DNA from 3 places in the Pseudomonas silensiensis genome. Region 1 is predicted to be linked to each of the others. Evidence: predicted binding sites of a transcription regulator. Region 1 holds the regulator's gene; each other region holds the start of a gene.
The links. Region 1 encodes sigma-54, which starts transcription at its own class of promoters, with help from an activator protein. Its sites were predicted from a motif close to ANTGGCATNNANNTTGCTNT; they were not measured.
Positions count from the first base shown of each region.

Region 2: a site for sigma-54 is predicted at 2,944-2,963, ahead of flgB (flagellar basal body rod protein FlgB). Genes of this name have one in related genera too.
Region 3: a site for sigma-54 is predicted at 3,063-3,082, ahead of QF010_RS31445 (flagellar basal body rod protein FlgF). Genes of this name have one in related genera too.

Region 1 is NZ_JBNDJH010000003.1:292,011-301,950, reverse strand. Features, by position in the region: gene rapZ (RNase adapter RapZ) at 14-871, opposite strand; gene ptsN (PTS IIA-like nitrogen regulatory protein PtsN) at 874-1,338, opposite strand; gene hpf (ribosome hibernation-promoting factor, HPF/YfiA family) at 1,351-1,659, opposite strand; gene QF010_RS06015 (RNA polymerase factor sigma-54) at 1,734-3,227, opposite strand; gene lptB (LPS export ABC transporter ATP-binding protein) at 3,411-4,136, opposite strand; gene lptA (lipopolysaccharide transport periplasmic protein LptA) at 4,136-4,684, opposite strand; gene lptC (LPS export ABC transporter periplasmic protein LptC) at 4,671-5,243, opposite strand; gene QF010_RS05995 (KdsC family phosphatase) at 5,251-5,775, opposite strand; gene QF010_RS05990 (KpsF/GutQ family sugar-phosphate isomerase) at 5,775-6,749, opposite strand; gene QF010_RS05985 (ATP-binding cassette domain-containing protein) at 7,026-7,835, shown strand; gene mlaE (lipid asymmetry maintenance ABC transporter permease subunit MlaE) at 7,835-8,632, shown strand; gene mlaD (outer membrane lipid asymmetry maintenance protein MlaD) at 8,632-9,099, shown strand; gene QF010_RS05970 (MlaC/ttg2D family ABC transporter substrate-binding protein) at 9,111-9,767, shown strand; gene QF010_RS05965 (STAS domain-containing protein) at 9,764-9,940, shown strand, end outside.
Region 2 is NZ_JBNDJH010000020.1:116,525-126,464, forward strand. Features, by position in the region: gene flgE (flagellar hook protein FlgE) at 1-1,278, opposite strand, end outside; gene flgD (flagellar hook assembly protein FlgD) at 1,310-2,032, opposite strand; gene flgC (flagellar basal body rod protein FlgC) at 2,048-2,491, opposite strand; gene flgB (flagellar basal body rod protein FlgB) at 2,495-2,902, opposite strand; gene cheR (protein-glutamate O-methyltransferase CheR) at 3,183-4,010, opposite strand; gene QF010_RS24855 (chemotaxis protein CheV) at 4,057-4,989, opposite strand; gene flgA (flagellar basal body P-ring formation chaperone FlgA) at 5,071-5,832, shown strand; gene flgM (flagellar biosynthesis anti-sigma factor FlgM) at 6,000-6,326, shown strand; gene QF010_RS24870 (flagella synthesis protein FlgN) at 6,375-6,842, shown strand; gene QF010_RS24875 (flagellar brake protein) at 6,935-7,681, shown strand; gene QF010_RS24880 (MFS transporter) at 7,747-9,117, opposite strand; gene QF010_RS24885 (glutamine synthetase family protein) at 9,189-9,940, opposite strand, start outside.
Region 3 is NZ_JBNDJH010000034.1:19,581-29,520, forward strand. Features, by position in the region: gene QF010_RS31430 (4a-hydroxytetrahydrobiopterin dehydratase) at 1-38, opposite strand, end outside; gene phhA (phenylalanine 4-monooxygenase) at 142-927, opposite strand; gene QF010_RS31440 (sigma-54-dependent phenylalanine hydroxylase transcriptional regulator PhhR) at 1,208-2,770, shown strand; gene QF010_RS31445 (flagellar basal body rod protein FlgF) at 3,137-3,877, shown strand; gene flgG (flagellar basal-body rod protein FlgG) at 3,923-4,708, shown strand; gene flgH (flagellar basal body L-ring protein FlgH) at 4,761-5,456, shown strand; gene QF010_RS31460 (flagellar basal body P-ring protein FlgI) at 5,729-6,838, shown strand; gene flgJ (flagellar assembly peptidoglycan hydrolase FlgJ) at 6,850-8,151, shown strand; gene flgK (flagellar hook-associated protein FlgK) at 8,175-9,940, shown strand, end outside.

The DNA.
Region 1 (9,940 bases):
CGGTGTGAATCCTTTAGCTGAGGTCGCGGTGGCGAACCTGGACGTTCTTCAGGGATTTTTGCAGGGCCTGGCCCAGACGTTCGGTCAGGTAGACGGAACGGTGATGGCCGCCGGTGCAACCAATGGCGATGGTGACATAAGCACGGTTGCTGGCGGCGAAGCGTGGTAGCCACTTGAGCAAGTAGGTGGAGATGTCCTGGAACATCTCTTCGACGTCTGGCTGTGCCGCCAGGTACTCGGCAACCGGCTGGTCGAGCCCGGATTGATCGCGCAACTCTGGCTTCCAGTAAGGGTTCGGCAGGCAGCGTACGTCGAACACCAGATCAGCGTCCACCGGCATGCCACGCTTGAAGCCGAAAGACTCCACCAGGAACGCCGTACCGGGTTCCGGCTGGTTCAGCAGGCGCAGCTTGATGGTATCTCGCAGCTGATACAGGTTCAGGTTGGTGGTGTTTACTTTGAGATCGGCGAGGTCGGCAATCGGCCCGAGCAGGGCGGTCTCATCGTTGATGGCCTCGGCCAGCGAGCGATTGGCATTGCTCAGCGGGTGACGACGACGGGTTTCCGAGAAACGTTTGAGCAAGGTTTCTTCGTCGGCGTCCAGATAAAGCACATCACACTGGATATGCCGGCTGCGCACTTCTTCCAGCAGTTCGGGAAACCGCGACAAGTGACTTGGCAGGTTGCGCGCATCGATGGATACGGCAACCAGCGGTTGCACCAGCTCGGTGTGAATCAACGCGCGTTCGGCCAGTTCCGGCAGCAGGCCGGCGGGCAGGTTGTCGATGCAGTAGTAGCCGTTGTCCTCGAGAACATCGAGTGCGGTACTTTTACCTGAGCCGGAGCGGCCACTGACGATGATCAAGCGCATGATTAATGACCGTTTTGCTCGTCCAGGACAACCTGATACAAGGCTTCATTGCTCGGGGCGCTGCGCAGTTTTTCGCGCACTTCCTTGCGGTCGAGCATGCTGGCGATCTGGCGCAGTAACTCCAGGTGCGCATCGGTAGCGGCTTGCGGGACCAGCAGAACGAACAGCAGGTCAACCGGGGCGCCGTCGATGGCGTCGAAATCGATGGGTGCATCAAGGTGCATCAGGGCGCTGATGGGCGAGGTGCAACCCTTCAGGCGGCAGTGGGGAATGGCGATGCCATTGCCAAAACCAGTTGAGCCGAGTTTTTCACGGGCAATCAGAGCCTCGAAGACATCTTGCATCTCCAGATCCGGCACTTCTTTGTGGATAAGGTTGGCAATTTGCTCGAGGGCTTTCTTTTTACTGCCGCCCGGCACGTTCACGAGGGAACGGCCGGGGGTCAGGATGCTTTCAAGTCGGATCATGGGTTGGGAGTGTTAACGACCGGTCGCGCCCTGGAGGAGGCTTTGGGTCTTTTCCTTATGCTTTTTGAGTTGTTTATCCAGCTTGTCGGTCAGTGCGTCGATCGCCGCGTACATATCGGTATGCTCCGCGTTTGCGACCACTTCATTGCCGGGAATATGCAGCGTGGCTTCGATTTTCTGCTTGAGTTTTTCGACTGTCATCGTGACTTGCACGTTGGTGATCTTGTCGAAATGCCTCTCTAATCGTTCGAGTTTTTCGCCGATGTAGGTGCGAAGAGGTTCGGTCACTTCCAGTTGGTGTCCACTGATGTTGACTTGCATACAGCTTCTCCTTCGTTGCCAGTGCATAAAGCGGCAGGCAGAAATGCCTGCCACTGGAACGCTGTGGCGTGGCTCTACATCAACCGCTTACGTTCGCTCGAAGGCGCGATCCCGAGGGATTCGCGGTACTTGGCGACGGTGCGGCGAGCCACCTGAATGCCTTGTGCCTCCAGTAAACCAGCGATCTTGCTGTCACTCAACGGCTTTTTCTGATTTTCCGCGGCAACCAGTTTTTTGATGATCGCGCGGATCGCTGTGGACGAGCATTCACCGCCTTCTGAGGTGCTGACGTGACTGGAGAAAAAGTATTTCAGCTCATATATGCCCCGAGGGGTATGCATGAATTTTTGCGTGGTCACCCGTGAAATCGTCGACTCGTGCATGCCCACCGCTTCGGCGATGTCATGCAGGACCAGCGGTTTCATGGCTTCGTCACCGTATTCAAGAAAGCCGCGTTGATGCTCGACGATCTGAGTGGCTACTTTCATCAGGGTTTCGTTGCGGCTTTGCAGGCTCTTGATGAACCAGCGGGCCTCTTGCAACTGATTGCGCATGAAGGTGTTGTCGGCGCTGGTGTCGGCGCGGCGCACGAAGCCGGCGTATTGAGCGTTGACCCGCAGTCGTGGCACCGACTCCTGGTTCAGCTCCACCAGCCAGCGTTCGTTGTCCTTGCGAACGATCACGTCGGGAACGACGTATTCAGCTTCGCTGGACTCGATTTGCGAGCCTGGGCGCGGGTTGAGGCTCTGCACCAGTTCAATCACCTGGCGCAGTTCATCTTCCTTGAGCTTCATGCGACGCATCAGTTGGCTGTAATCGCGGCTGCCGAGCAGGTCGATGTAATCGGTGACCAGGCGTTTGGCCTCGACCAGCCAAGGTGTCTTGGCGGGCAACTGACGCAATTGCAGCAGCAGGCATTCGCCCAGGTTGCGGGCGCCGATGCCAGCGGGTTCGAATTGCTGGATGCGGTGCAGGACGGCTTCGATTTCGTCCAGTTCGATGTCCAGTTCCGGGTCGAAGGCTTCGAGAATCTCCTCGAGGGTTTCGTCCAGGTAGCCCTGATTGTTGATGCAGTCGATCAGGGTCACGGCGATCAGGCGATCGGTGTCGGACATCGGGGCGAGGTTCAGTTGCCACAGCAGGTGGCTTTGCAGGCTTTCGCCGGCCGATGTCCGGGTGGTGAAGTCCCACTCGTCGTCATCGTTGCTCGGCAGGCTGCTGGCGCTGGTCTGGTAGACGTCTTCCCACGCGGTATCGACGGGCAGTTCGTTGGGGATGCGTTCGTTCCAGTCGCCTTCCTCTAGGTTATCAACCGTCGGGGCGGTTTCCTGGTAGGAGGGTTCCTGAATGTCAGCGTTGGGTTGCTGTTCGGCTTTGTCGGCCAAGGGGTCGGCGTTATCGAAGTCGTCGCCTTCTTCCTGGCGTTCGAGCATCGGATTGGACTCCAGGGCCTCCTGGATTTCCTGTTGCAGGTCCAGGGTCGACAATTGGAGCAGGCGGATGGCCTGTTGCAGCTGCGGTGTCATCGTCAGCTGCTGGCCCATTCTCAAGACTAGCGATGGTTTCATGGCAGGGGCTTAACACCTTATTCGCCGGCGCACATGCGCCATCCACTACAGGGCGCCGGAGCGCCAAACATAAGCAAATTATATGCCCGAAACTGCAGCGTTTGCCTAGAGCGCTGTAACAATAAAAAAATGTTGATTTTTATCGAGACAAGCGCCCGGGCAACCAGCCAGACACCTCAGTGCTTACAGGCGGAATTCATGGCCCAGATACACTTCCTTGACCAGGTCGTTGGCCAGGATGGTGGCAGAGTCACCTTCGGCGATCAGTTGGCCATCGTTAACGATGTAGGCGGTTTCGCAGATATCCAGGGTTTCACGGACGTTGTGGTCAGTGATCAGCACGCCAATGCCCTTGGCCTTGAGGTGATAGATGATCTGTTTGATGTCGCCCACCGAAATCGGGTCCACGCCGGCGAATGGTTCGTCGAGCAGGATGAATTTCGGGTTGGTAGCCAGTGCCCGGGCGATTTCCACACGGCGGCGTTCACCACCGGACAGGCTCATCCCGAGGTTGTCGCGGATGTGGCTGATGTGGAATTCCTGCAGCAGGCTTTCCAGCTCTTTGCGGCGACCGGCCTTGTCGAGTTCCTTGCGGGTCTCGAGGATCGCCATGATGTTGTCGGCTACCGAGAGTTTGCGAAAGATCGACGCTTCTTGCGGAAGATAGCCGATGCCGGCCTTCGCACGACCGTGCATAGGCTGGTGGCTGACATCCATGTCGTCAATCAGTACGCGCCCCTGATCGGCCTGTACCAGACCAACAATCATGTAAAAGCAGGTGGTCTTGCCGGCGCCGTTGGGACCCAGCAGGCCGACGATCTGACCGCTGTCGATCGACAGGCTGACGTCACGCACGACCTGGCGGCTCTTGTAGCTCTTGGCCAGATGCTGAGCTTTCAGAGTTGCCATTACTGGGCCTTTTGCTCGTCGGTTTTCTTCTTCGGCTGGATCACCATGTCAATGCGCGGACGCGACTCGGTGACCTTGTTGCCCGTCGCGCGACCGGCGCTCGCAAGCTTTTTGACCGTGTCGTAGACGATTTTCTCGCCTTGAGTGACGTTGTTGTCCTTGTCGACGACTTTTGCCTTGTCGATCAGCACAACGCGGTTTTGCGCTGCGTGGTACTGGATAGTCACTCCCCAACCCTGAACCGGTTTGGTGTCGCCAGCGGTCTGCATTTGCTCGAAGTAGGCCAGGTTGCCCACCGAAGTCACCACGTCGATGTCGCCGGTCGGGGTGCGGGTGATGGTCACAGTATTGCCTTTAACGATCATCGAGCCCTGAGTGATGATCACGTCACCTTTATAGGTGGCAATGCCATTCTTGTCGTCCAGCTGGGCGTCGTCGGCCTGGATGCGGATAGGCTGCGCTTGATCGGTCGGCAGAGCCCAGGCGCTCACGCTTCCCAGTGCTGCGCTCAGACCGAGCAAAATAGGGAGGGTTTTAACGAGCCTCATACTGTCCTCTTACGTTAGATAGCAGGTGTATCCTGCTTTCTTTCAAATACGCTTTCATTCCGTTGCCAGTCGACACACCACCAGCGCCGTCGATTCTAACGGGTTGCTCGGTCTGCGCATATTGCTGCTGCGGGAACACTGTCATGCGGGTGGTGGTAATCAGGGTCTTGCGGTTTTTCTCGTCGAAGCGCGTGATGCGCACCGAGTCAATCAGTTCGACCTGAGTGCCGTCGGGATTCACTTCGCCGTGCTCGCTCTGGACATGCCACGGAAACTCGGTGCCGCGGAACATGTTCAGGTCGGGATTGGTCAACAGCGTCACTTCGGTGGCTTTCAGGTGTTCAACCTTGTCGGACGTCATTTCGTATTGCAGTTTGCCGTCCGGCAGGTATTGCACGCTGTGGGCGTTGATCGCGTAATAGTCGATTGCGGTTTCATCGATCTTTGCCACCGGCTTATCGAGGAAGCGTTCCGGGCTGATGTTCCAGTAGCCGACCGCCGCGAATATCGCTGCGATGCAACCGAACACCAGGAATTTGCGAAACTTTTTGCTCAGCATAGTTGGCTCACAGGTACGCGGCGTTTGCCGCATCGAGGCGGCCCTGCGCGCGCAGGATCAATTCGCAGAATTCGCGAGCGGCACCCTCGCCACCACGAGCCTGGGTGATGCCGTGGGCGTGTTCACGGACGAAACTGGCAGCGTTTGCCACCGCCATGCCCAGGCCGACGCGGCGAATCACCGGCAGGTCCGGCAGGTCGTCGCCGAGGTAGGCGACTTGCTCATAGCTTAGGTTGAGTTGGGCAAGAAGCTCGTCGAGCACCACCAGTTTGTCTTCGCGCCCCTGGTACACGTGTGGAATACCGAGGTTCTTCGCTCGTCGCTCAACCACCGGGGTCTTGCGGCCGCTGATGATAGCGGTCTGCACGCCGGCTGCCATCAACATCTTGATGCCTTGGCCGTCGAGGGTGTTGAACGTCTTGAATTCGCTGCCGTCTTCGAGGAAGTACAGGCGTCCGTCAGTCAGTACGCCATCGACGTCGAAAACCGCCAGTTTGATGTTCTTGCCGCGTTGCAGCAGGTCGGTGCTCATCACATTACTCCTGCGCGCAGCAGATCGGACAGGTTGAAGGCGCCGATCGGACGGTCCTCCTTGTCCACTACTACCAGCGCGTTGATTCGATGGTCTTCCATGATTTTCAGGGCTTCGGCTGCCAGCATATCGGCCCGGGCGGTCTTGCCATGAATAGTCATGACCTCGTCGATGGTCGTATGGTGGATGTCGATGGTCCGGTCAAGGGTGCGGCGCAAGTCGCCGTCGGTGAAGATCCCGGCCAGTTTGCCGTCGGCCTCCACAATCGCGGTCATGCCCAGGCCCTTGCGGGTCATTTCCATCAAGGCGTCCTTGAGTAGCGTGCCGCGTTGCACCTGGGGCAGTTGTGCGCCAGCGTGCATGACGGTTTCCACTTTCAGCAGCAGGCGTCGGCCAAGCGCGCCGCCGGGGTGGGAAAAGGCGAAATCTTCAGCGGTAAAACCGCGGGCTTCCAGCAGCGCAACGGCCAGGGCGTCGCCCATGACCAGCGCGGCAGTGGTCGACGAGGTTGGTGCCAGGTTGAGCGGGCAGGCTTCGTGCTCGACGTGCACGTTGAGGTTGACCTCGGCAGCCTTCGCCAGCGGTGAATCAGGGTTGCCGGTCATGCTGATCAATTGAATGCCCAGGCGTTTGATCAGCGGCAGCAAGGTGACAATTTCATTGGTCGAGCCGGAGTTCGACAGTGCCAGGATGATGTCGTCACGGGTGATCATGCCCATGTCGCCGTGGCTGGCTTCGGCCGGGTGCACAAAAAAAGCCGTGGTGCCGGTACTGGCCAGGGTGGCGGCGATCTTGTTGCCGATGTGCCCCGATTTGCCCATGCCGACCACGACCACGCGCCCTTTGCTGGCCAGAATTATCTCGCAAGCGCGTACGAAATCTGCGTCGATACGGGGCAACAAGCCTTGTACGGCTTCCAGTTCGAGGCGGATGGTGCGTTGTGCTGATTGAATCAGGTCGCTGGATTGGCTCATGTCAGAAATCGTATAGCCTGATGAAAAGGCGGCGATTATAACGGTAATGATCGAAACCCTCACGCAAGTTCGTCGCGCTTTGTCATTCCCGGTTACCCAATACCCCTAAATAGAAGCTTTTACACCGTCGTGTTGCTCAACATGGCCCGGCTTGGGCCTTGGGCGCTTGGCCTTTGCAGTGATATAGTTCGCCGCCAGTTCGGCCTGCCCGGGAGGTATGTGCTTTCGCCAGAAAGCCAGGCGTCCGAGTGAGAGGCTGCATCGCAAGGAGATTAGATGAGTGCCGATAAAGCCTACGCGGTCGAGCTGAAGGGACTGACCTTCAAGCGCGGAACGCGCAGCATTTTCAATAACGTCGATATACGTATCCCGCGCGGCAAGGTCACCGGCATCATGGGGCCTTCCGGGTGTGGCAAGACTACGCTGTTACGGCTGATGGGCGCACAGTTGCGGCCCACCAAAGGCGATGTCTGGGTCAATGGACAGAACCTGCCGAAACTGTCGCGCAGTGATCTGTTCGATGCGCGAAAGCACATGGGCGTGCTGTTTCAGAGTGGTGCGCTGTTCACCGATCTCGATGTGTTCGAGAACGTCGCCTTTCCGCTACGCGTTCATACCGAACTGCCGGAAGAAATGATCCGGGACATTGTCCTGCTCAAATTGCAGGCCGTGGGTTTGCGTGGCGCCATCGACCTGATGCCTGACGAGTTGTCCGGCGGCATGAAGCGTCGCGTCGCGCTGGCCCGGGCGATTGCCCTCGATCCGCAGATCCTCATGTATGACGAGCCCTTTGTCGGCCAGGACCCCATCGCCATGGGCGTACTGGTGCGCCTGATCCGCCTGCTCAACGATGCGTTGGGCATCACCAGTATCGTGGTCTCCCACGACCTGGCCGAGACCGCGAGCATCGCCGATTACATCTATGTCGTCGGCGAAGGCCAGGTGTTGGGGCAGGGCACGCCTGAGGAACTGATGAACTCGCAGGAGCCACGCATCCGTCAATTCATGACAGGCGAGCCTGACGGTCCGGTCGCCTATCACTTTCCAGCGACGGATTACCGCGCAGATCTTCTGGGGCAGCGTTGATGCGCAAGATTTCACTAATAGAGCGAGTTCGCCGGTTCGGCCACTCTGGCATTGACGTGCTGGGGGTGTTCGGCCGTTCGGCGATATTCCTGTTTCATGCCTTGCTTGGCCGTGGCGGCATTGGCGGCGGTTTTAGCTTGCTGATCAAGCAACTGCATTCGGTGGGCGTAATGTCCCTGGTGATCATCGTAGTCTCCGGGGTATTCATCGGCATGGTGCTGGCGCTGCAAGGCTTCAATATTCTATCCAGCTACGGTTCGGAGCAGGCGGTCGGCCAGATGGTTGCGCTGACGCTGTTGCGCGAATTGGGGCCCGTGGTCACGGCATTGTTGTTCGCCGGGCGCGCCGGTTCGGCATTGACTGCCGAAATCGGCAACATGAAGTCCACCGAGCAGTTGTCCAGTCTGGAAATGATTGGTGTCGACCCGCTCAAGTACATCATTGCCCCCCGCCTGTGGGCCGGCTTCATTTCCCTGCCAGTGCTGGCGATGATCTTCAGCGTGGTGGGAATCTGGGGTGGTTCGTGGGTGGCCGTCGACTGGCTGGGTGTCTATGAAGGTTCCTACTGGTCCAACATGCAGAACAGCGTGACCTTTGCAGACGATGTGCTCAACGGCATCATCAAAAGCATCGTTTTCGCCTTTGTCGTGACCTGGATCGCCGTATTCCAAGGCTATGACTGCGAGCCCACTTCCGAGGGGATCAGTCGTGCCACTACCAAGACCGTGGTGTATGCCTCTTTGGCTGTACTCGGCCTGGACTTTATTCTGACCGCCTTGATGTTTGGAGATTTCTGATGCAAAACCGCACCCTGGAAATCGGTGTCGGCCTTTTCTTGCTGGCTGGCATCCTGGCTTTGCTGTTGCTGGCGTTGCGGGTGAGTGGCCTGTCCCCGAGCGCAACCACCGACACTTATAAACTTTATGCGTACTTCGACAATATCGCCGGTTTGACTGTCAGAGCTAAAGTGACCATGGCCGGTGTGACCATCGGCAAGGTCACGGCAATCGATCTGGATCGCGACAGTTTCACCGGTCGGGTGACCATGCAGCTGGAAAAACGCGTAGATAACCTGCCGACTGACTCTACTGCATCTATCCTGACCGCTGGGCTGTTGGGCGAGAAGTACATCGGTCTCAGCGTGGGCGGGGAAGAAACCTTGCTCAAGGAAGGTGCAACCATCCACGACACGCAGTCGTCGCTGGTACTCGAAGACCTGATCGGTAAGTTTCTGCTCAATACCGTTAGTAAAGACGCCAAATGAGGAGCTTTTAAATGATCTCTACCTTGCGACGTGGCCTGTTGGTATTACTCGCGGCCCTGCCGTTGATGGCTAACGCCGTGGCGGCGCCTTCTGCGCACGAACTGGTGCAGGACACCACCAATCGGTTACTTGCCGATCTGGCGGCCAATAAAGAGAAGTACAAGCAGGATCCGAAAGACTTTTATACCGCGCTGGACACCATCGTTGGGCCTGTTGTGGATGCCGAGGGCATTTCCAAGAGCATCATGACGGTCAAGTACTCGCGCAAAGCCACGCCTGCGCAAATGAAGACCTTTGAAGAAAACTTCAAAAAGGGTCTTTTCCAGTTCTATGGCAATGCTTTGCTCGAATACAACAATCAGGGAATCGTCGTCGACCCTGCCAAGGATGAGTCGGGAGACCGTACAAGCGTCGCCATGACGGTCAAAGGCAGCAACGGCGCGATCTATCCTGTGTCTTACACACTCGAAAAGATCAATGGCGAGTGGAAACTGCGCAACGTGATCATCAACGGCATCAACATCGGCAAGCTGTTCCGTGATCAGTTCGCTGATGCGATGCAGCGCAATGGCAACGACCTGGACAAGACCATCAATGGTTGGGCCGGGGAAGTCGCCAAAGCCAAGGAAGCCACTCAGAAGCAAACAACCGAGACGCAAGCTCAATGAGTGTATCGGCCATTCGCATGAGCGAATCCGGCGAGCTGACGCTTAGCGGCATGCTGGATTACCGCACCGGCCCTGGCTTGCGCAAGCAGGGGCAGGCGCTGATCAAATCCAGCAAGGCCGCTGCACTGGTGGTCGATTGCTCGGCAGTGTTGAAATCCAGCAGCGTCGGCTTG
Region 2 (9,940 bases), on a different contig from region 1:
GATGGTGCTCTGGGTCGAGATGGTCTTGGCGTTCGCCTGGTAGTTGCTCTGCGCCTTGATCAGGTCGACCAGTTCATTGGTCAGGTTGACGTTGGACTCTTCCAGGGAGTTGGAGTTGATCTCGCCCAAAGTACCGGTGTTCGCCGCATCGTAGCCCGGGATACCCGACGCGTAGGTTTCTTTCCAACTGGTGCCGCCTATCGCTTGCAAACCTTGTTCGTTGGTGAAGCTGGCGAGCGAGATCTGGCCGATGGGCTTGGTCTGGCTGTTGCTGAAGTTGGCCAGCATGACACCACTGGTGTCGATGGTCAGGTTGGTGATCTGGCCGGTGGCGTAGCCGTTCTGCGTAGGAATCGAACGCGCGGTGTCAGCGTTGTACTGCGTGGTTTTGTCCATCGAGACCGTAACGACGCCGGAGGCAGCGCCGTTGGCTGTCCACACGCCATTGGTCACGGTACCCGGAACCCAGCCCGTGACTTTCAGGTCAGGGCTGACAATCGGCAAAGGGACGGCTGGAGTGGTGACGGAAACCAGATTGCCTGACGAATCGAACGCCATGGTCGAAGCGACAGGAGGCGTAAGCGTAGGGTCGCTGCCATCCGGGTTGCGCCCCTCGATCAGGGTGTAGGTCTTCCAGGTGTTGTCAGCAGTCTTGACCATGTATTGATCCATGATGTGCTGGTTACCCTGGGTATCGTAAATCGGGGTACTGAACTGCTTGGTGAAGGACGCTTCCTTGGACGGGTCAAACGGATTGATAGTCTGGTCGATGATGGTCGCTGTGGAGTTCAGGTTGATCGTCGACGACACCGTGGAGGTGTTTTTTGGCGCCAGGTTCGACGTATCGATGCGCAGGTCAGTCAATACACCATTGAGGATCTTGCCATTGGCGTCCACGCCATAACCCTGCAGACGCGCAGAGCCATCGCTATTGGTGACGTAACCGTCCTTGTCGACCTTGAACGTACCGGCACGGGTGTAGGACATCGAGCCGTTCTCGCTCAACACGAAGAAGCCGGAACCGTTGATCCCCATGTCCAGCACGTTGCCGGTGTTGTTGACGTCGCCCTGGGTGAACTGCTGGGAAACGTTGGCCAGGCGCACGCCGTTACCGATGGTTTTGCTGCCGGAACCCAGTTTGGTGGCCGAGTAAACGTCTTCGAATTCCGCACGGGACGATTTGAAACCGGTGGTCGCGACGTTGGCGATGTTGTTACCGGTCACGTCCAGTTGTTTGTTGGCTGCATAGAGACCGCTAAGGCCGATATTGAAAGACATATTCCACTCCTTTGTGCCGTGTTAGTCGGCTCTACATACCAATAGTTTGTACTTTGGACAGGGCGATGCTGCCCGCCCCGGCCAGATTGAGCATCAACTCACCGCCGGTCTGGCTGATGGTCACGCTGTTGACGGTGGCCGGCAGGTACGTCACCAGCGAGGTCGCCTTGCCGTCGTAGGTCGCCGTAGCGCCAAAGGTATAGGTACCCGCCGTGGCCACTTCGCCTGCATCGTTTTTGCCGTCCCAGATGAAAGTCGAAGTACCGGCGACCTCGCTGCCCAGGTCGATGGTGCGGACGACCTTGCCATCGGCATTGGTGATATTGACCTTGACCGGGTCCACCGACGCCGGTACGGCAATGGTGCCGCTGAAACTCTTGGAGGTATCGACCACAGCCTTGCTGCCCGGTGCAATAACCGAACGCCCGACCAGCGACGACGCCTGCAACGCCTGGGACGAGTTGTAGTTGCTGGCCAGGCCACTCACGGTGGTGTTGAGCGAGGTGATGCCTTCCAGGCTACTGAACTGGGCCAACTGGGCGACGAACGCGCCGTTGTCCTGCGGTTCCAGCGGGTTCTGGTTTTTCAGTTGCGTGACCAGCAACTGCAGGAACGCATCCTTGCCCAGGGCCTTGCTGCCGGTGGCGCTGTTCGTTGCCGCCGCCAGGCCATCGGCACTGGTGTTGGTCTTGATCGAGGAGTTGGCCAGGATGTCCTTGAGGCTAATGCCACTCGTGGTATCGGTAACACTCATCTGAGTCGCCCCTTATCACTGACCCAGGGTCAGGACCTTTTGCATCATGGTTTTGGCGGTGTTCATCATTTCGGCGTTGGTCTGGAACGAACGGCTCGCGGAAATCATGTCAGCCATTTCTTCCACCACGTTGACATTCGGGTAGTAGACGTAGCCTTTGGCGTCGGCCGCCGGATGGTTCGGCTCATAGCGCGCTTCAAGGTTGCTCTGGTCTTCGACCACGCCCAGCACTTGCACGCCTTGACCGGCCGCATCCTGGTTCTGGAACAGCGAATCGCTGCCGCCGCTCTGGCCGCCCTGGAACATGGTGGCGAAAACCGGGTGCCGTGCACGGTAGGTCTGGTCGATGCTCGACGAGACGGTCTCGGCGTTGGCGATGTTACTGGCGACGGTGTTCAAGCGAGTGGTCTGGGCACTCATGCCGCTACCGGCAATGTTGAAAACACTGGATAGAGACATGGCTTACTCTCCGCGCAGGGCTGACACCAGCCCTTTGAATTTGCTGTTGAGCAGGGTGAAGCTGGCCTGGAAGTTGACCGCGTTTTCCGCGTAGTTCGACTGTTCAAGCTGGGCGTCCACGGTGTTCTGGTCGATCGACGGTTGCATCGGCGTGCGATACAGCAGCGATTCGTCGCCATTGCCCAGGCCTTCGGCTTCGATATGACGGCTGTTGGTCATGTTCAAGGCGAAAGTGCCGCTCTTGGTCTTTTCGTTCTGCTCGGCAAGCACTTTCGAGAAGTCCAGATCCCGAGCCTTGTAGTTCGGGGTGTCGGCGTTGGCGATGTTGTTGGCCAGGACTTCGGCGCGCTGAGCGCGGAAGCCCAGGGCTTGTTCGTGGATACCGAGCGCTTTATCGAAACTGATGCTCATGTCGGAAACCTTCGGCTGACCTGATTTTTCGTAACATGGACATAGCAAGCGTCGTGCCAATTCAAAAAAGCCCGTAAACCGGGGCTTTGCGGGCAGTGGCAAAGTGGCAATGCCAGAAAAGCGGCAACAGATTTCCGCCGCCTGCCGCTTTTCTGCCGCTATCACCCCTGCAAGAACACCACCACTCCTACAAGGGTTTTGTTAGTGGGGCTGGGAAATCATCAGGCATAAAAAAACGGGAGCCCCTGAGGACTCCCGTTTTTTGTGTGCCGCTAACCAATCACTTCGCCTGGTAAATGATCCCCGGGCTGCACTGGACCATCTGGTAATGATCCGGCAAACCGTTCAGCGCCTCGGAAGCACCGAGGAACAGATAACCGCCTGGTTTCAACGTGCTGTGAATGCGCAACAGGATGTCCTTCTTCACCTCGGCAGAGAAGTAGATCAGCACGTTGCGGCAGAACACGATGTCGAACTTGCCGAGGCTCGCGTAGCTGTCCAGCAGGTTGAACGAGCGAAACTCCACCCGGCTCTTGATCGGTGCCTTGATAGCCCAACGCCCCGGCCCTTTCGGGTCGAAGTAACGTTGAAGGCGCTCGGGCGACAGGCCACGGCCGATGGCCAGGCTGTCGTACTCGCCGGTCTTGCAGTTGGTCAGCATGGTGCCGGACAGGTCGGTGGCAACGATCTGCACGCCCATCTTCAACTGGCCCATGTTCACGCGCTCGAACTCATCGATCGACATCGAAAGCGAATACGGTTCCTGCCCCGATGAACAGGCCGCCGACCAGATCCGCAGACGCTGGCCAGGGGCGGCCTTGATCGCTGCCGGCAGCACCTTGTTCTTCAAGACTTCAAACGGATAGGTGTCACGAAACCACAGGGTTTCGTTGGTGGTCATGGCATCCACCACCATCTCGCGCAAACCGCTGCGAGGCTGGGTCTGGATGCGCTGGACCAGCTCACCCAGGGACTTGATGCCTTGCTGTTCCATCAGTTTGTTGAGACGGCTCGAGACCAGGTACTGCTTGTTTTCACCGAGCAAAATGCCACAGGCTTTTTCCAGGAAGACCCGGAACTGTTCGAAATCCAAATTACCCGTAGACAAAGATGCCGCCTCTTAAATCGTATAAACCGCCAGGGGCAAAAGGCCCCTAGCTGATGTCTGCTGCTTTGATCCGGTTGACTACCCGGGATGCCAGGTCATCAGGACGGAATTTGGCAAGGAAGTCATCGGCACCGACTTTCTTGACCATCGCCTGATTGAATACACCCGATAACGAAGTATGCAGGATGATGTGAAGCTTTTGCATGCGAGGGTCGTTGCGGATCTCGGCCGTGAGGGTGTACCCGTCCATCTCCGGCATCTCGATGTCGGAAATCATCATCAGGAACTCTTCTTCCGGCTTCTTGCCCTCGTCGACCAGCTTGCGCAGGTAATCCAGCGCTTGCCGACCGTCGTTCAACGCCACCACTTCGACACCGACCGTCTGCAGGCAACGGGTCACCTGCTTGCGCGCCACCGACGAGTCATCGACCGTCAGTACTCGCAAAGAGAGCGCCTTGTGCTGGGTGTCGACATCCACCACGCCAACGGAAATCGCTTCCGGTGTCGGCGCCACTTCTGCCAGCACCTTCTCGACGTCGATGATTTCGACTAACTGATTGTCGACCCGAGTCACAGCCGTCAGGTAATGATCGCGCCCCGTGCCCTTGGGTGGCGGATGAATCTCCTCCCAATTCATGTTGACGATGCGTTCCACCGACCGCACCAGGAAACCCTGGGTCTTGGTGTTGTACTCCGTAATGATCACGAAGGGATTGCTTTGATCTTTCAGCGCACCGGAACCGGTCGCCATGGCCAGATCAAGAATCGGAATGGTCGCCCCCCGAATATTTGCCACACCGCACACGACAGGACTGGATTTTGGCATCAGCGTCAGTTTGGGGCATTGCAGCACCTCCCGAACCTTGAACACGTTGATCCCATACAGCTGTTGGCCGTCGAGACGGAACAACAACAGCTCAAGGCGATTTTGCCCTACCAGTTGCGTGCGCTGGTTTACCGAATCCATTACCCCAGCCATGCACAGACTCCTACACCAACGCTTAAGTGTGTTGCGACGCGCATTATCACTAAACGGCACGGCGCTTGCTTTTTAACTCTTATGAACACAGAACCGACATTTTTCCGACGCCTGACATCAATCGCCCGCAAATTGCTTTGCGCGGTGTCGGCCGTCTGCCTGTTCAACGCTGGCTGCCCTGCCCTTGCTGACGCGGTTACCTTGCCTGACATGCTTATCGGCGTCACTCAGGGCTTTCTTGAATTCACCGTAGAGGACTATCTGGCAACCAGTCAAACGGAAGGCCGCTACGAGATCGAGGTCAAGCAGCTGGATCCGCGGCTGCGCATGCCCATGTGTGACAAGGAATTGACAGCGTCCCTGGAGAGCCCGGCCACGCCGCTGGGGCGCGTTACCGTCAAGGTGCGCTGCGAGGGCGCGTCGCCCTGGACGGTCTTCGTACCCGCTCAAGTGCGCCTGTTTCGCGACATTGTGACCACCACCCGTCCGCTGCGACGCGCCGGTATCGTCGAGCCCCAGGATGTGACCCTGCGCGAGCGTGACATCAGCCTGATCAGCCAGGGTTACCTGACTTCCGTCGATCAGGCGATCGGGCAGAAACTTACCCGACCAATGGTCGCCGACCAGGTCATGACCCTGGTGCACATGGAACAGGCAGAAGTCATCAGCAAGGGCGACCAGGTGGTGATTACCGCCCGCAGTGGAACGCTCAGCGTGCGCATGCCGGGTGAAGCGCTGTCCAACGGCGGCATGCGCGAACAGATCCGGGTGAAAAACCTCAATTCCCAGCGGGTCATCAAGGCGCAAGTCATCGCGCCCGGCCAGGTGGAAGTGGCCATGTAGAACTCTCTGCTTGTGAAGAAGTGGCGCGCCACTCGACTGTTCCCTAGACTGTGCCCTATGCAGGGCAAGCGCTGACGCGCGCAAGCTCATTGATAATTGGGCCTAAAGTTTTCCCGGGTATGGCCGAAAACATGGCAAGCGTCCAAATACCCAGAGGTTTTTTTGTCATGGTCATCGATTTCAGCCGTTTAAACAGTTCCTCGTCACTTACCGGTAGTACACGTACCAGCACCGCGAAGGAAACCGTCGAAGCCGGCAAACCCGCACCGCTGAATACCCCGGCCGAACAGGCCAGTACCGTCAAAAGCGGGGAATCGGTACATCTCAGCAATGAGGCTCAACAGTTGCAGAAGGTCACTGACAAGCTGCGTGATCAGCCTGCCGTCGACAACGCCCGCGTGGCCGAGTTGAAAGCAGCGATTGCCGATGGCAGCTATAAAGTCGACAGCAACCGTGTAGCCAGCAAACTGCTCAACTTCGAAGCCCAGCGCTAGGCCAAGGCCTGCGCCAGGCTTTTGGACGCTTAAAACCCAAGGCCAGCCATGCACGACACTAATTTACTGCAACTGATCACCGACGATTTCGCTCCAGCACAGCACTTGCTGGAGTTACTGCAGACCGAGTCCCTCGCCTTGCACGGTCGCGACATGCCACTGCTCGAAGAAATTCTGGCGCAGAAACAGGCATTGATCATTTTGCTCGATCAGCATGGCCGCAAGCGCAGTGAAATCCTCGCCAGCCTCAACCTGCCGACCAATCGCAACGGCCTGGAGCAACTTGCCAGCCATTCGAGCATTGGCAATCAGCTGTTGGAGCAGAGCGATGTATTGACCGATCTTCTGGCTCAGTGCCAGGCGGCCAACGTCAAGAATGGCCAGTCAATCCTGGTGCAACAGGCCGCGACGGCCAATCAGCTGAAAATCCTCAACGGCGGCGAGCCGCCAGCGCTCTATGATGCACGCGGATCAACCTCCATGCTTGCGAAGCCACGCCCGCTCAGTCAGGCTTGAGCCTGCTGCAAAGCGCGCACTATCAAGACGCGCAACATACTGGCAATATGCTGGCCAGCCGTAGTCATATTTTGTCTGGAGATTGATGAACCGTGTTCAATGCCTTAAGCGCGGATGATGCTCCGCAGCCACCCAAGGTGCTCACCACGCCGTTGGAGATCTCCGGCAACCTGCGCCAGCTGCAAGACAGCCATGATCCGCTGATCATCACGTTCCATGAGCGCAGCCAGCGCTTCCAGAGTTATCTGGTGGACCTTGACCGTGACAGCAACATGATTGCCCTGGACGAAATGATCCCCCGCGATGGTGAACGCTTCCTGCTCGCCGGCGAACCGTTCAAGGTCGAAGGCTTTCACGACGGCGTGCGCATTGCCTGGGAAAGCAACGGCCCGCTGACCATCGACGAATCCGGTGGCGGTCGTTGCTACCGTGGCGCCCTGCCCTCCGAGGTGGTTTACCACCAGCGTCGTAATGCATTCCGCGCAGCATTGAAGCTGGCACAACTGGTCAACGTCGATCTGGGTGGTGAAAAACTCAAGTCGCCGATCAGCGGCAAGCTATTGGATATCTCCGCCACCGGCTGCAAGCTGCGCTTCGAAGGCGACATCACGGGCAGCCTGCAACTGGGCCAGGTCTATGACCGCTTCATCGCCGCCCTGCCCTTTGGCAACATGACGGCCCCCGTCGAGCTGCGTTACCTGCACTTCGAAGAAAGAATCTCCACCACCTTCGCCGGCGTACGCTTTCACAACATGAGCGGGCTGGTGCAGCGGCAGGTCGAGCGGTTCGTCTATCAGCTTCAGCGCGAAGCGCGGCGCTTCGACAAAGACGACATGTAATAAGTCGCTTCAATAGAAAACGGGCAGTCCCTTGCGGTGACTGCCCGTTTTTTTATGCGTTGGATTTAAGGCCTGGCCTCGGTAAAACTTGGTTCGCGAGGTGCATCAGGATCTTCGGGCGGCGGATCGGTTTCGGGCTCCGATTCAGGTTCCGGGTCCGGCTCAGGGTTGATCGGGTTCTGCATCTGGTCTTGCACCACCTGCTCATCGACCCGCGGGTCAAGGCAAGCCACCAACGGCGAACTCGACATACTGTCCGGCATGGCGACGTGATGCAGCGGTGCATCGTCGACCTGATGCAGGTTGGTCACCGCTTTCGGGCGAATTCGCCACACCAGCACCAACGCGAAGAAACTGAAGAAGGCATAGAGCATGTGGCTGCCGAACAGTTTCATCAGCACCCCGGCCACCAGCGGCCCGATACTGGCGCCGACACCGTAGGTCACCAACAGCATCGCTGTCAGGGACACCCGACGATCACCCTCGACGTGGTCGTTGGAGAACGCCACCGCCAGCGGATACAGACAGAACATCACCAGCGAACAGCAGAACCCGGTGATAAACAAAATCTCCAGCGGTACCTGTTGCATGATTGCCAGCGGCAACGCGGTAAGCGCCAGGACCAGGGCAAAACAGCGGATCAACAGCGCCCGGTCATAACGGTCGGACAGCCAGCCCAGCGGCCATTGCACCAGCAAGCCGGCAAAAATGCAGCTACCCATGAACAGACCGACCTGCTCCGTGGACAACCCTTGCTGCGAGGCATACAGCGGTGCCAGACCGTAGAACGAACCAATGATCAGTCCCGCCCCCAGCACCGTGCTCAACGACTGCGGCACGCGCTTGATGAAGAAGCGCGGCTCCATCGGGGCCGGGTGCAACGGTGCCGGGTGAATCCGGCGAGTCAGGGCCACCGGCACCAGGCACAGCGCGAAGCACAAGGCGACCAGCATCAGCAGCTCAAGCCCCAGGCCCGGGTGCATGACCAGAATCAATTGACCCAGCACCAGCCCCAGGTACGAGGCGATCATGTAGCCGCTGAACACCGTGCCGCGCTGCGAGGCTTCGGCCTGCTCATTGAGCCAGCTTTCGATGACCATGTATTGACACATCATGCCGAGGCCGACGATGACCCGCAGGAAGATCCAGGCAGGCAACCAGTCCACCAGGCCATGGCCCAGCACCGCCGCACCGACAATCCCGGCGCAGGCCGAATAGGCGCGAATGTGCCCGACCCGGGCTATCAGCCGGTGGCCGATCTTGCCACCCAGCACCAGGCCGCAATAGTTGGCTGCCATCAACGCACCGACCCACAGGCTGTCGACGTGGTCGGCGGCCAGGCGCAAGGCCAGGTAAGTACTCAACAGGCCAGAGCCGATCAACATCATCAGCGAGGCAAAATATAGCGCTCGAAAGGGTTTCCAGATTTGGCGCATCGGCGTTCCGAGCGGCTCCTTGCAGTGAGTTTCAGGCTAACGACAAACGATAGCCTGATGTCGACGGATCGTCAGGCCTGGGCCGCTAAAACACGCCGTTCCCAGGGAGTAATTTCATCAAAGAAGCTGGTCAACTCCATGGTCTTCGAGGCGACGTAGCCTTCGATGAATTCCTTGCCAAACAGTTCCTTCGCCAATTGACTACGTTTCAGACGCTCAAGAGCCGCATGCAAGGTACACGGCAACGAAAGATTGTCCGGCACTTCGAACTCACCCTGGATCGGCTCGCTCGGCTCCAGTTTGTGTTCAATGCCATACAACCCTGAGGCAAGGCTGGCGGCGATCGCCAGGTAAGGATTTGCATCAGCCCCCGGCAAGCGGTTTTCGACCCGACGAGCGGCGGGCGAACTGGCTGGAATACGCAATCCGGCTGCACGGTTGTCGTAGGACCAGCAGGCATTATTCGGTGACGCATACGGATGGCACAAGCGCTGATACGAGTTGACGTTCGGTGCGAATAACGCCGTGAAATCCGCCATGCCGGCCTGCTGACCCGCGATGAAATGACGGAAGGTCGCGGTCGGCTCACCCGCCTTGTCGCTGAACACGTTACGCCCGCTGCCGATCTCGATGATGCTCTGGTGAATATGCATCGAACTGCCCGGCGTGTGCGCCAGCGGCTTGGCCATGCAAACCACGGTCAGGCCATGCTTGAGCGCGACTTCTTTAAGCAGATGTTTGAACAGGAGTGTCTGGTCGGCCAGCAGCAGCGGGTCGCCGTGCAGCAGGTTGATCTCGAACTGGCTGACGCCCATCTCGTGCA
Region 3 (9,940 bases), on a different contig from region 1:
CGGCAGGCTTCGCAATGGGCTTGGTTCAATGTGGACATGATGGGTTCCTGAAATCGAATTATTGGAATTCGGCCGTCAATTCACCACGCTAAACCAAAGCGTCGGTTCCTGACAGGCTCACTTGATTCTAAAAGCTGCGGATCACGCAGCCTTTGGCGGAAATTTTGGTGTGTGCAAGCCCAGCTGCATGCCTTGCTTGACCATGCCCATGATGTCTTCGTGGGCGAGGTCGAACAGGCGCTTGAGGTTCGGCAGGACAAAGTACAGCGGTTGCAGGATGTCGATGCGGTACGGCGTGCGCATGCATTCCAGCGGGTCGAAGGCCTGATGCTCAGGTTCGTTCGACAGGCAGTAAACGGTTTCTTTTGGAGAGGAAAGAATGCCGCCGCCGTAAATGCGCAGGCCTTCAGCTGTATCGACCAGGCCGAACTCGATGGTCATCCAGTACAAACGCGCCAGGTACACGCGTTCTTCCTTGGAAGCCTGTAGGCCAAGTTTGCCGTAGGTGTGGGTAAATTCAGCGAACCAAGGGTTGGTCAGCAGCGGACAGTGGCCAAAAATCTCGTGGAAAATGTCCGGCTCTTGCAGGTAATCCAGCTCTTCGCGGGTACGAATAAACGTCGCTACCGGGAACTGCTTGTTGGCGAGCAATTCGAAAAAGGTCTGGAAGGGGATCAGCGCGGGTACCCGGGCAACCTGCCACCCGGTGGTTTCACCGAGGACCTTGTTGATCTCACCGAGTTGCGGAATGCGGTCGTGGGGCAGACCGAGTTTTTCGATACCGTCCAGGTATTCCTGGCACGCACGACCCTCGATCACTTTCAGTTGGCGAGTAATCAGCGTGTTCCACACCGCGTGTTCTTCGGCGGGGTAGTCGATAAAACCTTGCGCATCGGGCTCACGAGCCACGTATTGCGTCTGCTTCATGCTGCTCTCCTGCTAGGGGATTTCGTTCTTGTTATGTCCTGCTATGGACTTAGAAATACCTCAAGAAATGCGGCTTTGCAGCACGCGAGTAGCGCAGCTCGTAGGAAAAATCGTCGATTTTTGTAAAGTATTCGTTACGGATCGGCCGCTGTGGCGTAGGGATTGCGATTTCAGGGTTTGAAATGGTGTGCAGGTGTCACATAATCTTGACGACTAAGTTGTTGCCTGTGCAGAAAAATCCCTGTTCAGGCCCACGATCACCTCTGTTTCGGGCCTTTATATGCGTATCAAAGTCCACTGCCAGAACCGCATCGGCATCCTGCGCGACATTCTCAACCTGCTGGTTGAGTACGGGATCAACGTCGCTCGCGGCGAGGTTGGCGGAGAGCATGGCAACGCGATCTACCTGCATTGCCCCAACCTGATCAACATTCAGTTTCAGGCGTTGCGCCCCAAGTTCGAGTCGATTGCCGGGGTTTTTGGCGTCAAGCGCGTAGGGCTGATGCCCAGCGAGCGTCGGCACATGGAACTCAATGCGTTGCTCGGCGCCCTGGAGTTCCCGGTGCTGTCGATCGACATGGGCGGTTCGATCGTCGCGGCCAACCGCGCGGCGGCGCAGTTGCTCGGCGTGCGGGTGGATGAGGTGCCAGGGATTCCGCTGTCGCGTTACGCCGAGGATTTTGACTTGCCGGAACTGGTGCGCGCCAACAAGTCGCGGATCAACGGCTTGCGGGTGAAGGTCAAGGGTGACGTGTTTCTCGCCGACATCGCGCCGCTGCAATCGGAGCATGACGACAGCGAAGCCATGGCCGGCGCGGTACTCACGCTGCACCGCGCCGACCGGGTCGGTGAGCGCATCTATAACGTACGCAAGCAGGAGTTGCGCGGCTTCGACAGCATTTTTCAAAGCTCGAAGGTGATGGCTGCCGTCGTGCGCGAAGCCCGACGCATGGCGCCGCTGGATGCGCCGCTATTAATAGAAGGCGAAACCGGTACGGGTAAAGAGTTGTTGGCGCGAGCCTGCCACCTGGCGAGTCCGCGGGGGCAGTCACCGTTGATGGCGCTTAACTGCGCGGGTTTGCCGGAGTCCATGGCCGAGACGGAGCTGTTCGGCTACGGCCCCGGCGCTTTCGAAGGGGCGCGGGCCGAAGGCAAGCTCGGGCTGCTGGAGCTGACGGCAGGCGGTACGCTGTTTCTCGATGGCGTCGGGGAAATGAGCCCGCGTTTACAGGTGAAATTGCTGCGTTTCCTGCAGGACGGTTGCTTCCGTCGTGTGGGCAGCGATGAAGAGGTTTATCTGGATGTACGGGTGATCTGCGCGACGCAGGTCGACCTGTCCGAGCTGTGCGCACGGGGTGAGTTTCGCCAGGATTTGTATCACCGTTTGAACGTGCTTTCGCTGCACATCCCGCCACTGCGCGAATGCCTCGATGGTTTGACGCCGTTGGTGGAACACTTCCTCGATCAGGCCAGTCGGCAGATCGGTTGCCCGCTGCCGAAACTGGCGCCGGCGGCGATGGAGCGGCTCAGTCACTACCATTGGCCGGGCAATGTTCGGCAATTGGAAAACGTGTTGTTCCAGGCGGTTTCGTTGTGTGAGGGTGGGACCGTCAAAGCCGAACATATTCGCCTGCCGGACTACGGCGTGCGTCAGCCACTTGGCGATTTCTCGCTCGAGGGCGGGCTTGACGAGATTGTCGGGCGTTTCGAGAAAGCGGTGCTGGAGCGTTTGTATTCCGAGCACCCGAGCAGTCGGCAACTGGGTAAGCGGTTGGGGGTTTCGCATACGACCATTGCCAACAAGTTGCGTGAGTACGAAGTCGGCAAAGAACCCGGCGCTTAAGCTGAGGCAATGACTACTTTGTGGCGAGGGAGCTTGCTCCCGCTCGGGCGCGAAGCGGCCGCAAAACCATCCGACGCGACTTCCCTGTCAGGCCTCGGCCAATCTTTTGGGGCGGCTTCGCAGCCCAGCGGGAGCAAGCTCCCTCGCCACAGGGGGATCTTTTGACTGCAAAGGTCAGTGCTTGCCACTAACCGGCATAACACCGCCGGTTTTTCGTCTCTGACTCAATCCTCAATTCCCCTCTGAACCCCTCAAGTCCTTTGTTTGCCGGTCCCCGCGCCGCCAGAAAAAAGTTGGTCTGCAAATTGCTTATGGCTCATCAGTACAGCAGTGGGCGGCAAACGTCCGGCATGCAGAGGAAAGAGTGTGGACAAGTACCTTTATGTGGCAATGACCGGCGCCAGCCAGAATGCACTGGCGCAAAAGGCTCATGCGAACAACCTGGCGAACATCTCCACTAACGGCTTCCAGAAAGACCTGGAGCAGGCGCGTTCGATGCCGGTGTTCGGTGACAGCTTTCCGGCGCGTGCGTTTGCCCTGTCCGAACGTCCGGCCACCGACTTCTCCCCTGGCGCGCTGGTGGAAACCGGTCGCGACCTCGATGTCGCGGTGCAAGGCAATGGCTGGATCGCCGTGCAGAACCCTGACGGCGGCGAAAGCTACGTGCGCACCGGCAGCTTGAACGTCGACGCCCTGGGCGTGCTGCGGGCCGGCAACGGTATGCCGGTGATGGGCAATGGCGGGCCGATTGCCGTGCCGCCCGAGCAGCAAATCGAAGTGGGCGAGGACGGCACCATCAGCATTCGCGCGATGGGCGAAGGTCCGCGCGTGATGGCGGAAGTCGACCGCATCAAGCTGGTTAATCCTGATTTCAAGAACATGACCAAAGGCCTGGACGGTTCGATCCACACCAAGGACGGTAAGCCGGCGCAAGCCGATGCCAACGTCAAACTGGTGTCCGGTTTCCTTGAGTCGAGCAACGTCAACGCCGTGGAAGAGATGACTTCGGTGCTGGCCCTGGCCAAGCAGTTCGAGCTGCACATCAAGATGATGAACACCGCCAAAGAAGACGACCAGGCCATGGCTCGGGTCTTGCAGATCAGCTAATTATCAGAACGTCGCGCCGTAAAACAGGCGCACGAGGAGAATCGAATGCTTCCGGCTCTATGGGTTGCCAAAACAGGTCTGTCCGCCCAGGACACCAACCTGACGACCATTTCCAACAACCTGGCCAACGTGTCGACCACGGGTTTCAAACGTGACCGCGCCGAATTCCAGGACTTGCTCTACCAGATCAAACGCCAGCCAGGCGCCCAGTCGACCCAGGACAGTGAACTGCCGTCGGGCCTGCAATTGGGTACCGGTGTGCGCATTGTCGGCACCCAGAAAAACTTCACCGCCGGTAGCCTGCAAACCACCGAGCAACCGTTGGACATGGCCATCGACGGTCGCGGTTTCTTCCAGATTCTGCAGCCGGACGGCACGACTTCCTACACCCGTGACGGTACGTTCCACCTGGACTCCAATGGTCAGATCGTGAACTCCAGTGGCTTCGCTCTGGAACCGGCCATTGTCATCCCGAACGATGCACAGACCTTCACTGTCGGTCGCGACGGCACCGTGTCCATCACCGTTGCCGGCAACCCGGCATCTCAGGTGATCGGCAACCTGCAAACCGCCGACTTCATCAACCCGGCCGGTCTGCAGGCTGTGGGCAACAACCTGTTCCTGGAAACCGCTGCCAGCGGCGCGCCGCAAGTCGGCACCCCGGGCCTGGCCGGTTTCGGCACCACCCTGCAGAACACCCTGGAAACCTCGAACGTCAGCACCGTTGAAGAGATGGTCAACATGATCACCACTCAGCGCGCTTACGAGATGAACTCCAAGGTGATCTCCACCGCCGACCAGATGCTCTCGTTCGTAACGCAGAATCTGTAATCAAGTCTATGAGGCGACCATGAGGTCGCCTGCAACACCGTGAGGTAGGGTCATGAATCGCTTCGTATCTGTTCTGGCACTGAGTGGGATCGCCGCGCTTTCGGGCTGCGTCGGTCCGACGCCCAAGCCCAATGACCCTTACTACGCTCCGGTGTTGCCGCGCACACCGCTGCCGGCTGCCGCCAATAACGGCTCGATCTACCAGGCCGGTTTCGAACAGAACCTGTACAGCGACCGCAAGGCGTTCCGGGTCGGCGACATCATCACCATTACCTTGAACGAGAAGACCCAAGCCAGCAAAAACGCCAATTCCCAGGTCGGCAAGAACAGTAAGACCAGCATTGGCCTGTCCTCATTGTTCGGCAGTACGCCCAACACGAATAACCCGCTCGGCAGCGGCGACCTGAGTCTGGATGCCAGCTACAGCGGCGACCGCGCGACCAAAGGTGACAGCAAGGCCGGGCAGGGCAACAGCCTGACTGGCTCGATCACGGTGACCGTCGCTGACGTGTTGCCCAACGGCATCATCGCCGTACGCGGCGAGAAGTGGATGACCCTCAATACCGGTGATGAACTGGTGCGGATTGCAGGGCTTGTTCGTGCCGATGACATCGCGACTGACAACACCGTTTCGTCGACCCGTATCGCCGATGCGCGCATCACCTATTCGGGCACCGGTTCGTTTGCCGATGCGAGTCAGCCAGGCTGGTTCGACCGTTTCTTCCTCAGCCCGCTGTTCCCTTTCTAGGTGGGGGGCGTGTCATCTCTTATTTCCTGGGTTGCGCCGGGTCTGCTTTTACGCAGGGCAAGGCGCGAGGAGTGTGGTTTGGTTGTTCCAAATAAACGACGAGTAACGCTGCCCTGCGTAAAAGCAGGCCCGGCCCTTCGGGTTGTGCCTGAGCGCGCGCCATGCTGCGTTGCAGGCCTTGCCAAGGGAGCGACCATTGGCGGCGGCCTGCGCCTTGCCTGGCCCGCGCTCAGGCCTCAACGCAACCCAGGAAATAAGAGATGACCCGCCCCATGTTGAATCTCAAACACCTGATGGTGGCCGCCCTGATGCTGTCCGCAGCGTTCAACGCGCAAGCCGAGCGGCTGAAGGATATCGCCAGTATTTCCGGCGTGCGTTCCAACCAATTGATCGGCTACGGCCTGGTGGTCGGGCTTAACGGTACCGGCGACCAGACGACTCAAACCCCGTTCACCCTGCAGACCTTCAACAACATGCTCTCGCAGTTCGGCATCAAGGTGCCGCCGGGTTCGGGCAACGTGCAGTTGAAGAACGTTGCGGCGGTGTCGATCAGTGCTGATTTGCCAGCGTTCGCCAAGCCGGGTCAGCAGGTCGACATCACTGTATCGTCCATCGGTAACTCCAAGAGCCTGCGCGGCGGCACCTTGCTGCTGACGCCGCTCAAGGGTATCGACGGCAACGTCTATGCGATCGCTCAGGGCAACCTGGTGGTCGGCGGTTTTGACGCCGAAGGTCGTGACGGTTCGAAGATCACCGTCAACGTTCCGTCGGCCGGTCGTATCCCGGGCGGTGCGTCGGTTGAGCGTTCGGTGCCGAGCGGTTTCAACCAGGGCAACAGCCTGACGCTGAACCTCAATCGTTCGGACTTCACCACGGCCAAGCGCATCGTCGACAAGATCAACAATATGCTCGGCCCTGGCGTTGCCCAGGCCATCGACGGCGGTTCGATTCGTGTCAGCGCGCCACTTGATCCAAGCCAGCGCGTCGACTATTTGTCGATCATCGAGAACCTTGAAGTCGACCCGGGCCAGGCAGTGGCGAAGGTCATCATCAACTCGCGGACCGGCACCATCGTGATTGGCCAGAACGTCAAGGTTTCCCCGGCCGCCGTGACCCACGGCAGCCTGACCGTGACCATCACCGAAGACCCGATCGTCAGCCAGCCCGGCCCTCTGTCCAATGGTCAGACTGCTGTAGTGCCGCGCTCGCGGGTTAACGCTCAACAGGAAGCCAAGCCGATGTTCAAGTTCGGCCCGGGTACCACCCTCGACGAAATCGTGCGTGCGGTGAACCAGGTCGGCGCGGCGCCGGGTGACTTGATGGCGATCCTCGAAGCACTGAAACAGGCCGGCGCGTTGCAAGCCGACCTGATCGTGATCTGAGGACGGCGACCATGGATATGCGCAAGGGCGGATTGGGGGTTGGCAGCAACGATTCGGGTTCCTATTCGGACCTCAATCGCTTGAACCAGCTCAAAGTCGGCGACAAGGACAGTGACGCGAACATGCGCAAGGTTGCGCAGGAATTCGAGTCGCTGTTCCTCGGTGAAATGCTCAAGTCCATGCGCTCGGCCACTGAGACGCTGGGCCAGGACAATCCGCTCAACACGCCGGCCGCCAAGCAATACCAGGAAATGTACGACCAGCAGTTGGCCGTTTCCATGTCTCGTGAGGGTGGTGGTATCGGTCTGGCTGACGTGTTGATGCGTCAGATGTCGAAGAACAAACCGCTGGCCCCGGGCGAGGCCGCTGCCGCGTCAGCCGCCAAGCAAGCTGCCGCGAAAGCTGCCGTGGAAACCCCGATTGCCGCCGGCACGGTCGCCACCCACGGGCCGCTGTCGCGCCTCAATGGCGAGCGTCCGTTGTGGGCTTCGCGCTCAGTGAAGTCGCCAGCCAGCGTGGGCGAGGGCGCTCATCGCAATGACATGGCGCTGATCAATCAACGACGTCTGGCGCTGCCGCCGAAACTGGCCGACCGCTTGCTCGCAGGGCTGGTGCCGTCGGCATCGACCCCTGCCGTGACCGCCACGACGGTGCAGAACAACCTCCAAATGCCGCAGAGCACCAAGACCGGTGCCGGTCCCCTGTACAACGGCGATTGGCTGGCTTCGCAAACGGATGCGACATCCAGCGGGCGCCTGCAGGTTTATGGCCGTGCCATGGCGCAAATACCGCTGGCACCGGCGAAGAAAGCGTTCAGCTCCGCCGACGAGTTCGTCAACACCATGCTGCCGATGGCCAAAGAGGCCGCCGAGCGCATTGGTGTCGATCCGCGTTACCTGGTAGCGCAGGCGGCCCTGGAAACCGGTTGGGGCAAATCGGTCATGCGCGCCCAGGATGGCAGCAGCAGTCACAACCTGTTCGGCATCAAGGCCGGCAACAGTTGGAAAGGCGATTCGGCGCGGGCGATCACCAGCGAATTCAGGAACGGCGAGATGGTCAAGGAGACGGCTCAGTTCCGTTCCTATGACTCTTACAAGGACAGCTTCCATGACCTTGTGACGCTGCTGCAAACCAACAATCGCTATCAAGATGTTGTGAAGTCGGCCGATAACCCAGAACAGTTTGTGCGCGAGTTGCAAAAGGCCGGTTACGCAACCGACCCGGACTACGCAAGCAAGATTTCGCAGATAGCCAAGCAGATGACGAGTTACCAGAACTACGCTGCGGCGGGCGCTACCACCACGCCTCTATAGGCATAAGCTATAAGGTCTGAACCATGAGTTTGCTCAATATCGGGATGTCGGGGCTGGCTGCTGGCCATTCCTCATTGCTGACTACCGGCAATAACATCGCCAACGTCGACACCGCCGGGTACTCGCGGCAGCAGACCGTGCAGGGCACCAAAGCCTCGCAGCAGTTCGGCAATGTCTACATCGGCACCGGTACGACGCTGGCCGATGTACGTCGGGTGTACAACAGCTACCTCGATGCTCAGTTGCAGACCACCACTTCACTCAATAGCGATGCGCAAGCGTATCTGGGGCAAGCCACGCAAGTGGACAAGCTGTTGTCCGACAGCGGCACCGGTATTTCGAAAACGTTGCAATCGTTTTTCTCGTCGTTGCAAACGCTGTCCGCCAACTCCAATGACAGCGCTGCACGTCAAGCATTGTTGACCAATGCCCAGGGGTTGAGCAGTCGCTTCAATGCCATCTCCCAGCAATTGAATCAGCAAGGCACGTACATCAACGATCAGCTGGGCTCGATGGCTGAGCAGGTCAATAAGCTGGCGGCGACTGTTGCGGCCTACAACAAGAAAATCAGCGAGGCCGGTAGTTCGGGCGGCATGCCCAACGACCTGCTGGACCAGCGCAACGAGACCGTTCGCCAGCTCTCCGAGCTGGTAGGCACGCAGGTCACAGAAACCAACGGCAGGCTGGATATTTATCTGGGCAGCGGTCAGCCGCTGGTCATCGGTGATACGGTCAATACGTTGCGCGTGGCGGCCGACAAGAATGACCCTACCCGGTCCTCGATCATCATGGATCGCGGCAGTTCGACGATTGATATCACTTCGCGAGTCAGCGGCGGCGAGATGGGCGGTCTGTTGCGTTACCGCGACGACGTACTGACGCCAGCCGTCAACGGCCTGGGTCGCATCGCCATGGTGGTGGCCGATCAGGTCAACAAGCAGTTGGGGCAGGGGCTGGATCAGAACGGCAATTTCGGCTCGGCGTTGTTTAACGACATCAATAGCCTAAAGGCCATCAGCCAGCGCAGCATCGCCAATGGCAACAACGACCCGACCTCCGGCAACCTTGACGTCACCATCAAGGACACCAGCAAGCTGACGGCCAGCGATTACCAGGTGACCTTCACTAGTGCCACCGGCTACAGCGTGCGTCGTCTGTCGGATAATACCGACATGGGCAGTTTCACCCTGCCTGTGCCCCCGGCCGCAGCCCCGGTCATCGACGGCTTCAGCCTGAGCCTCAATGCTGGACCGGTGAAGGCCGGCGACACTTTCAAGATTACCCCGACGCGCAGTTCTGCGGCAGACATGACCACCGTCATGACTGACGCCAAGACCCTGGCCACAGCCGCTCCGCTGACGTCCACCAAGGCCTCGGGCAATGACGGCACCGGTGCTGTCAGCCAGCCAGCGTTGAGTACTGCACTGGATATCTACGATCCGGTGCAGCGCCTGGAAGTACAGACGGCGGTCAAGGCGGCGATGCCGGTTCGTCTGCTCATGACCAGCAGCACCGCTTATGAGGTGTTCGACGCCAAGGGCACCAGCATCGGGACCGGCAGCATCGTGCCTGGTCAGAACAATGATCTGAGTATTTCGGTGCCTTACACGGACGCCGGGGGCGCTGCGAAAACCTTCAAGGTCGCGATGACTGTCAGTGGCAGTCCCGCCAAGGACGACAGTTTCAATATCTCGATGACGGCGCCGGATAGTACCGACAACCGCAATTCGCAAGCGTTGCTCGGTCTGCAAACCAAGGCCACGATCGGTGCCAACGCTACCAGCCCGGG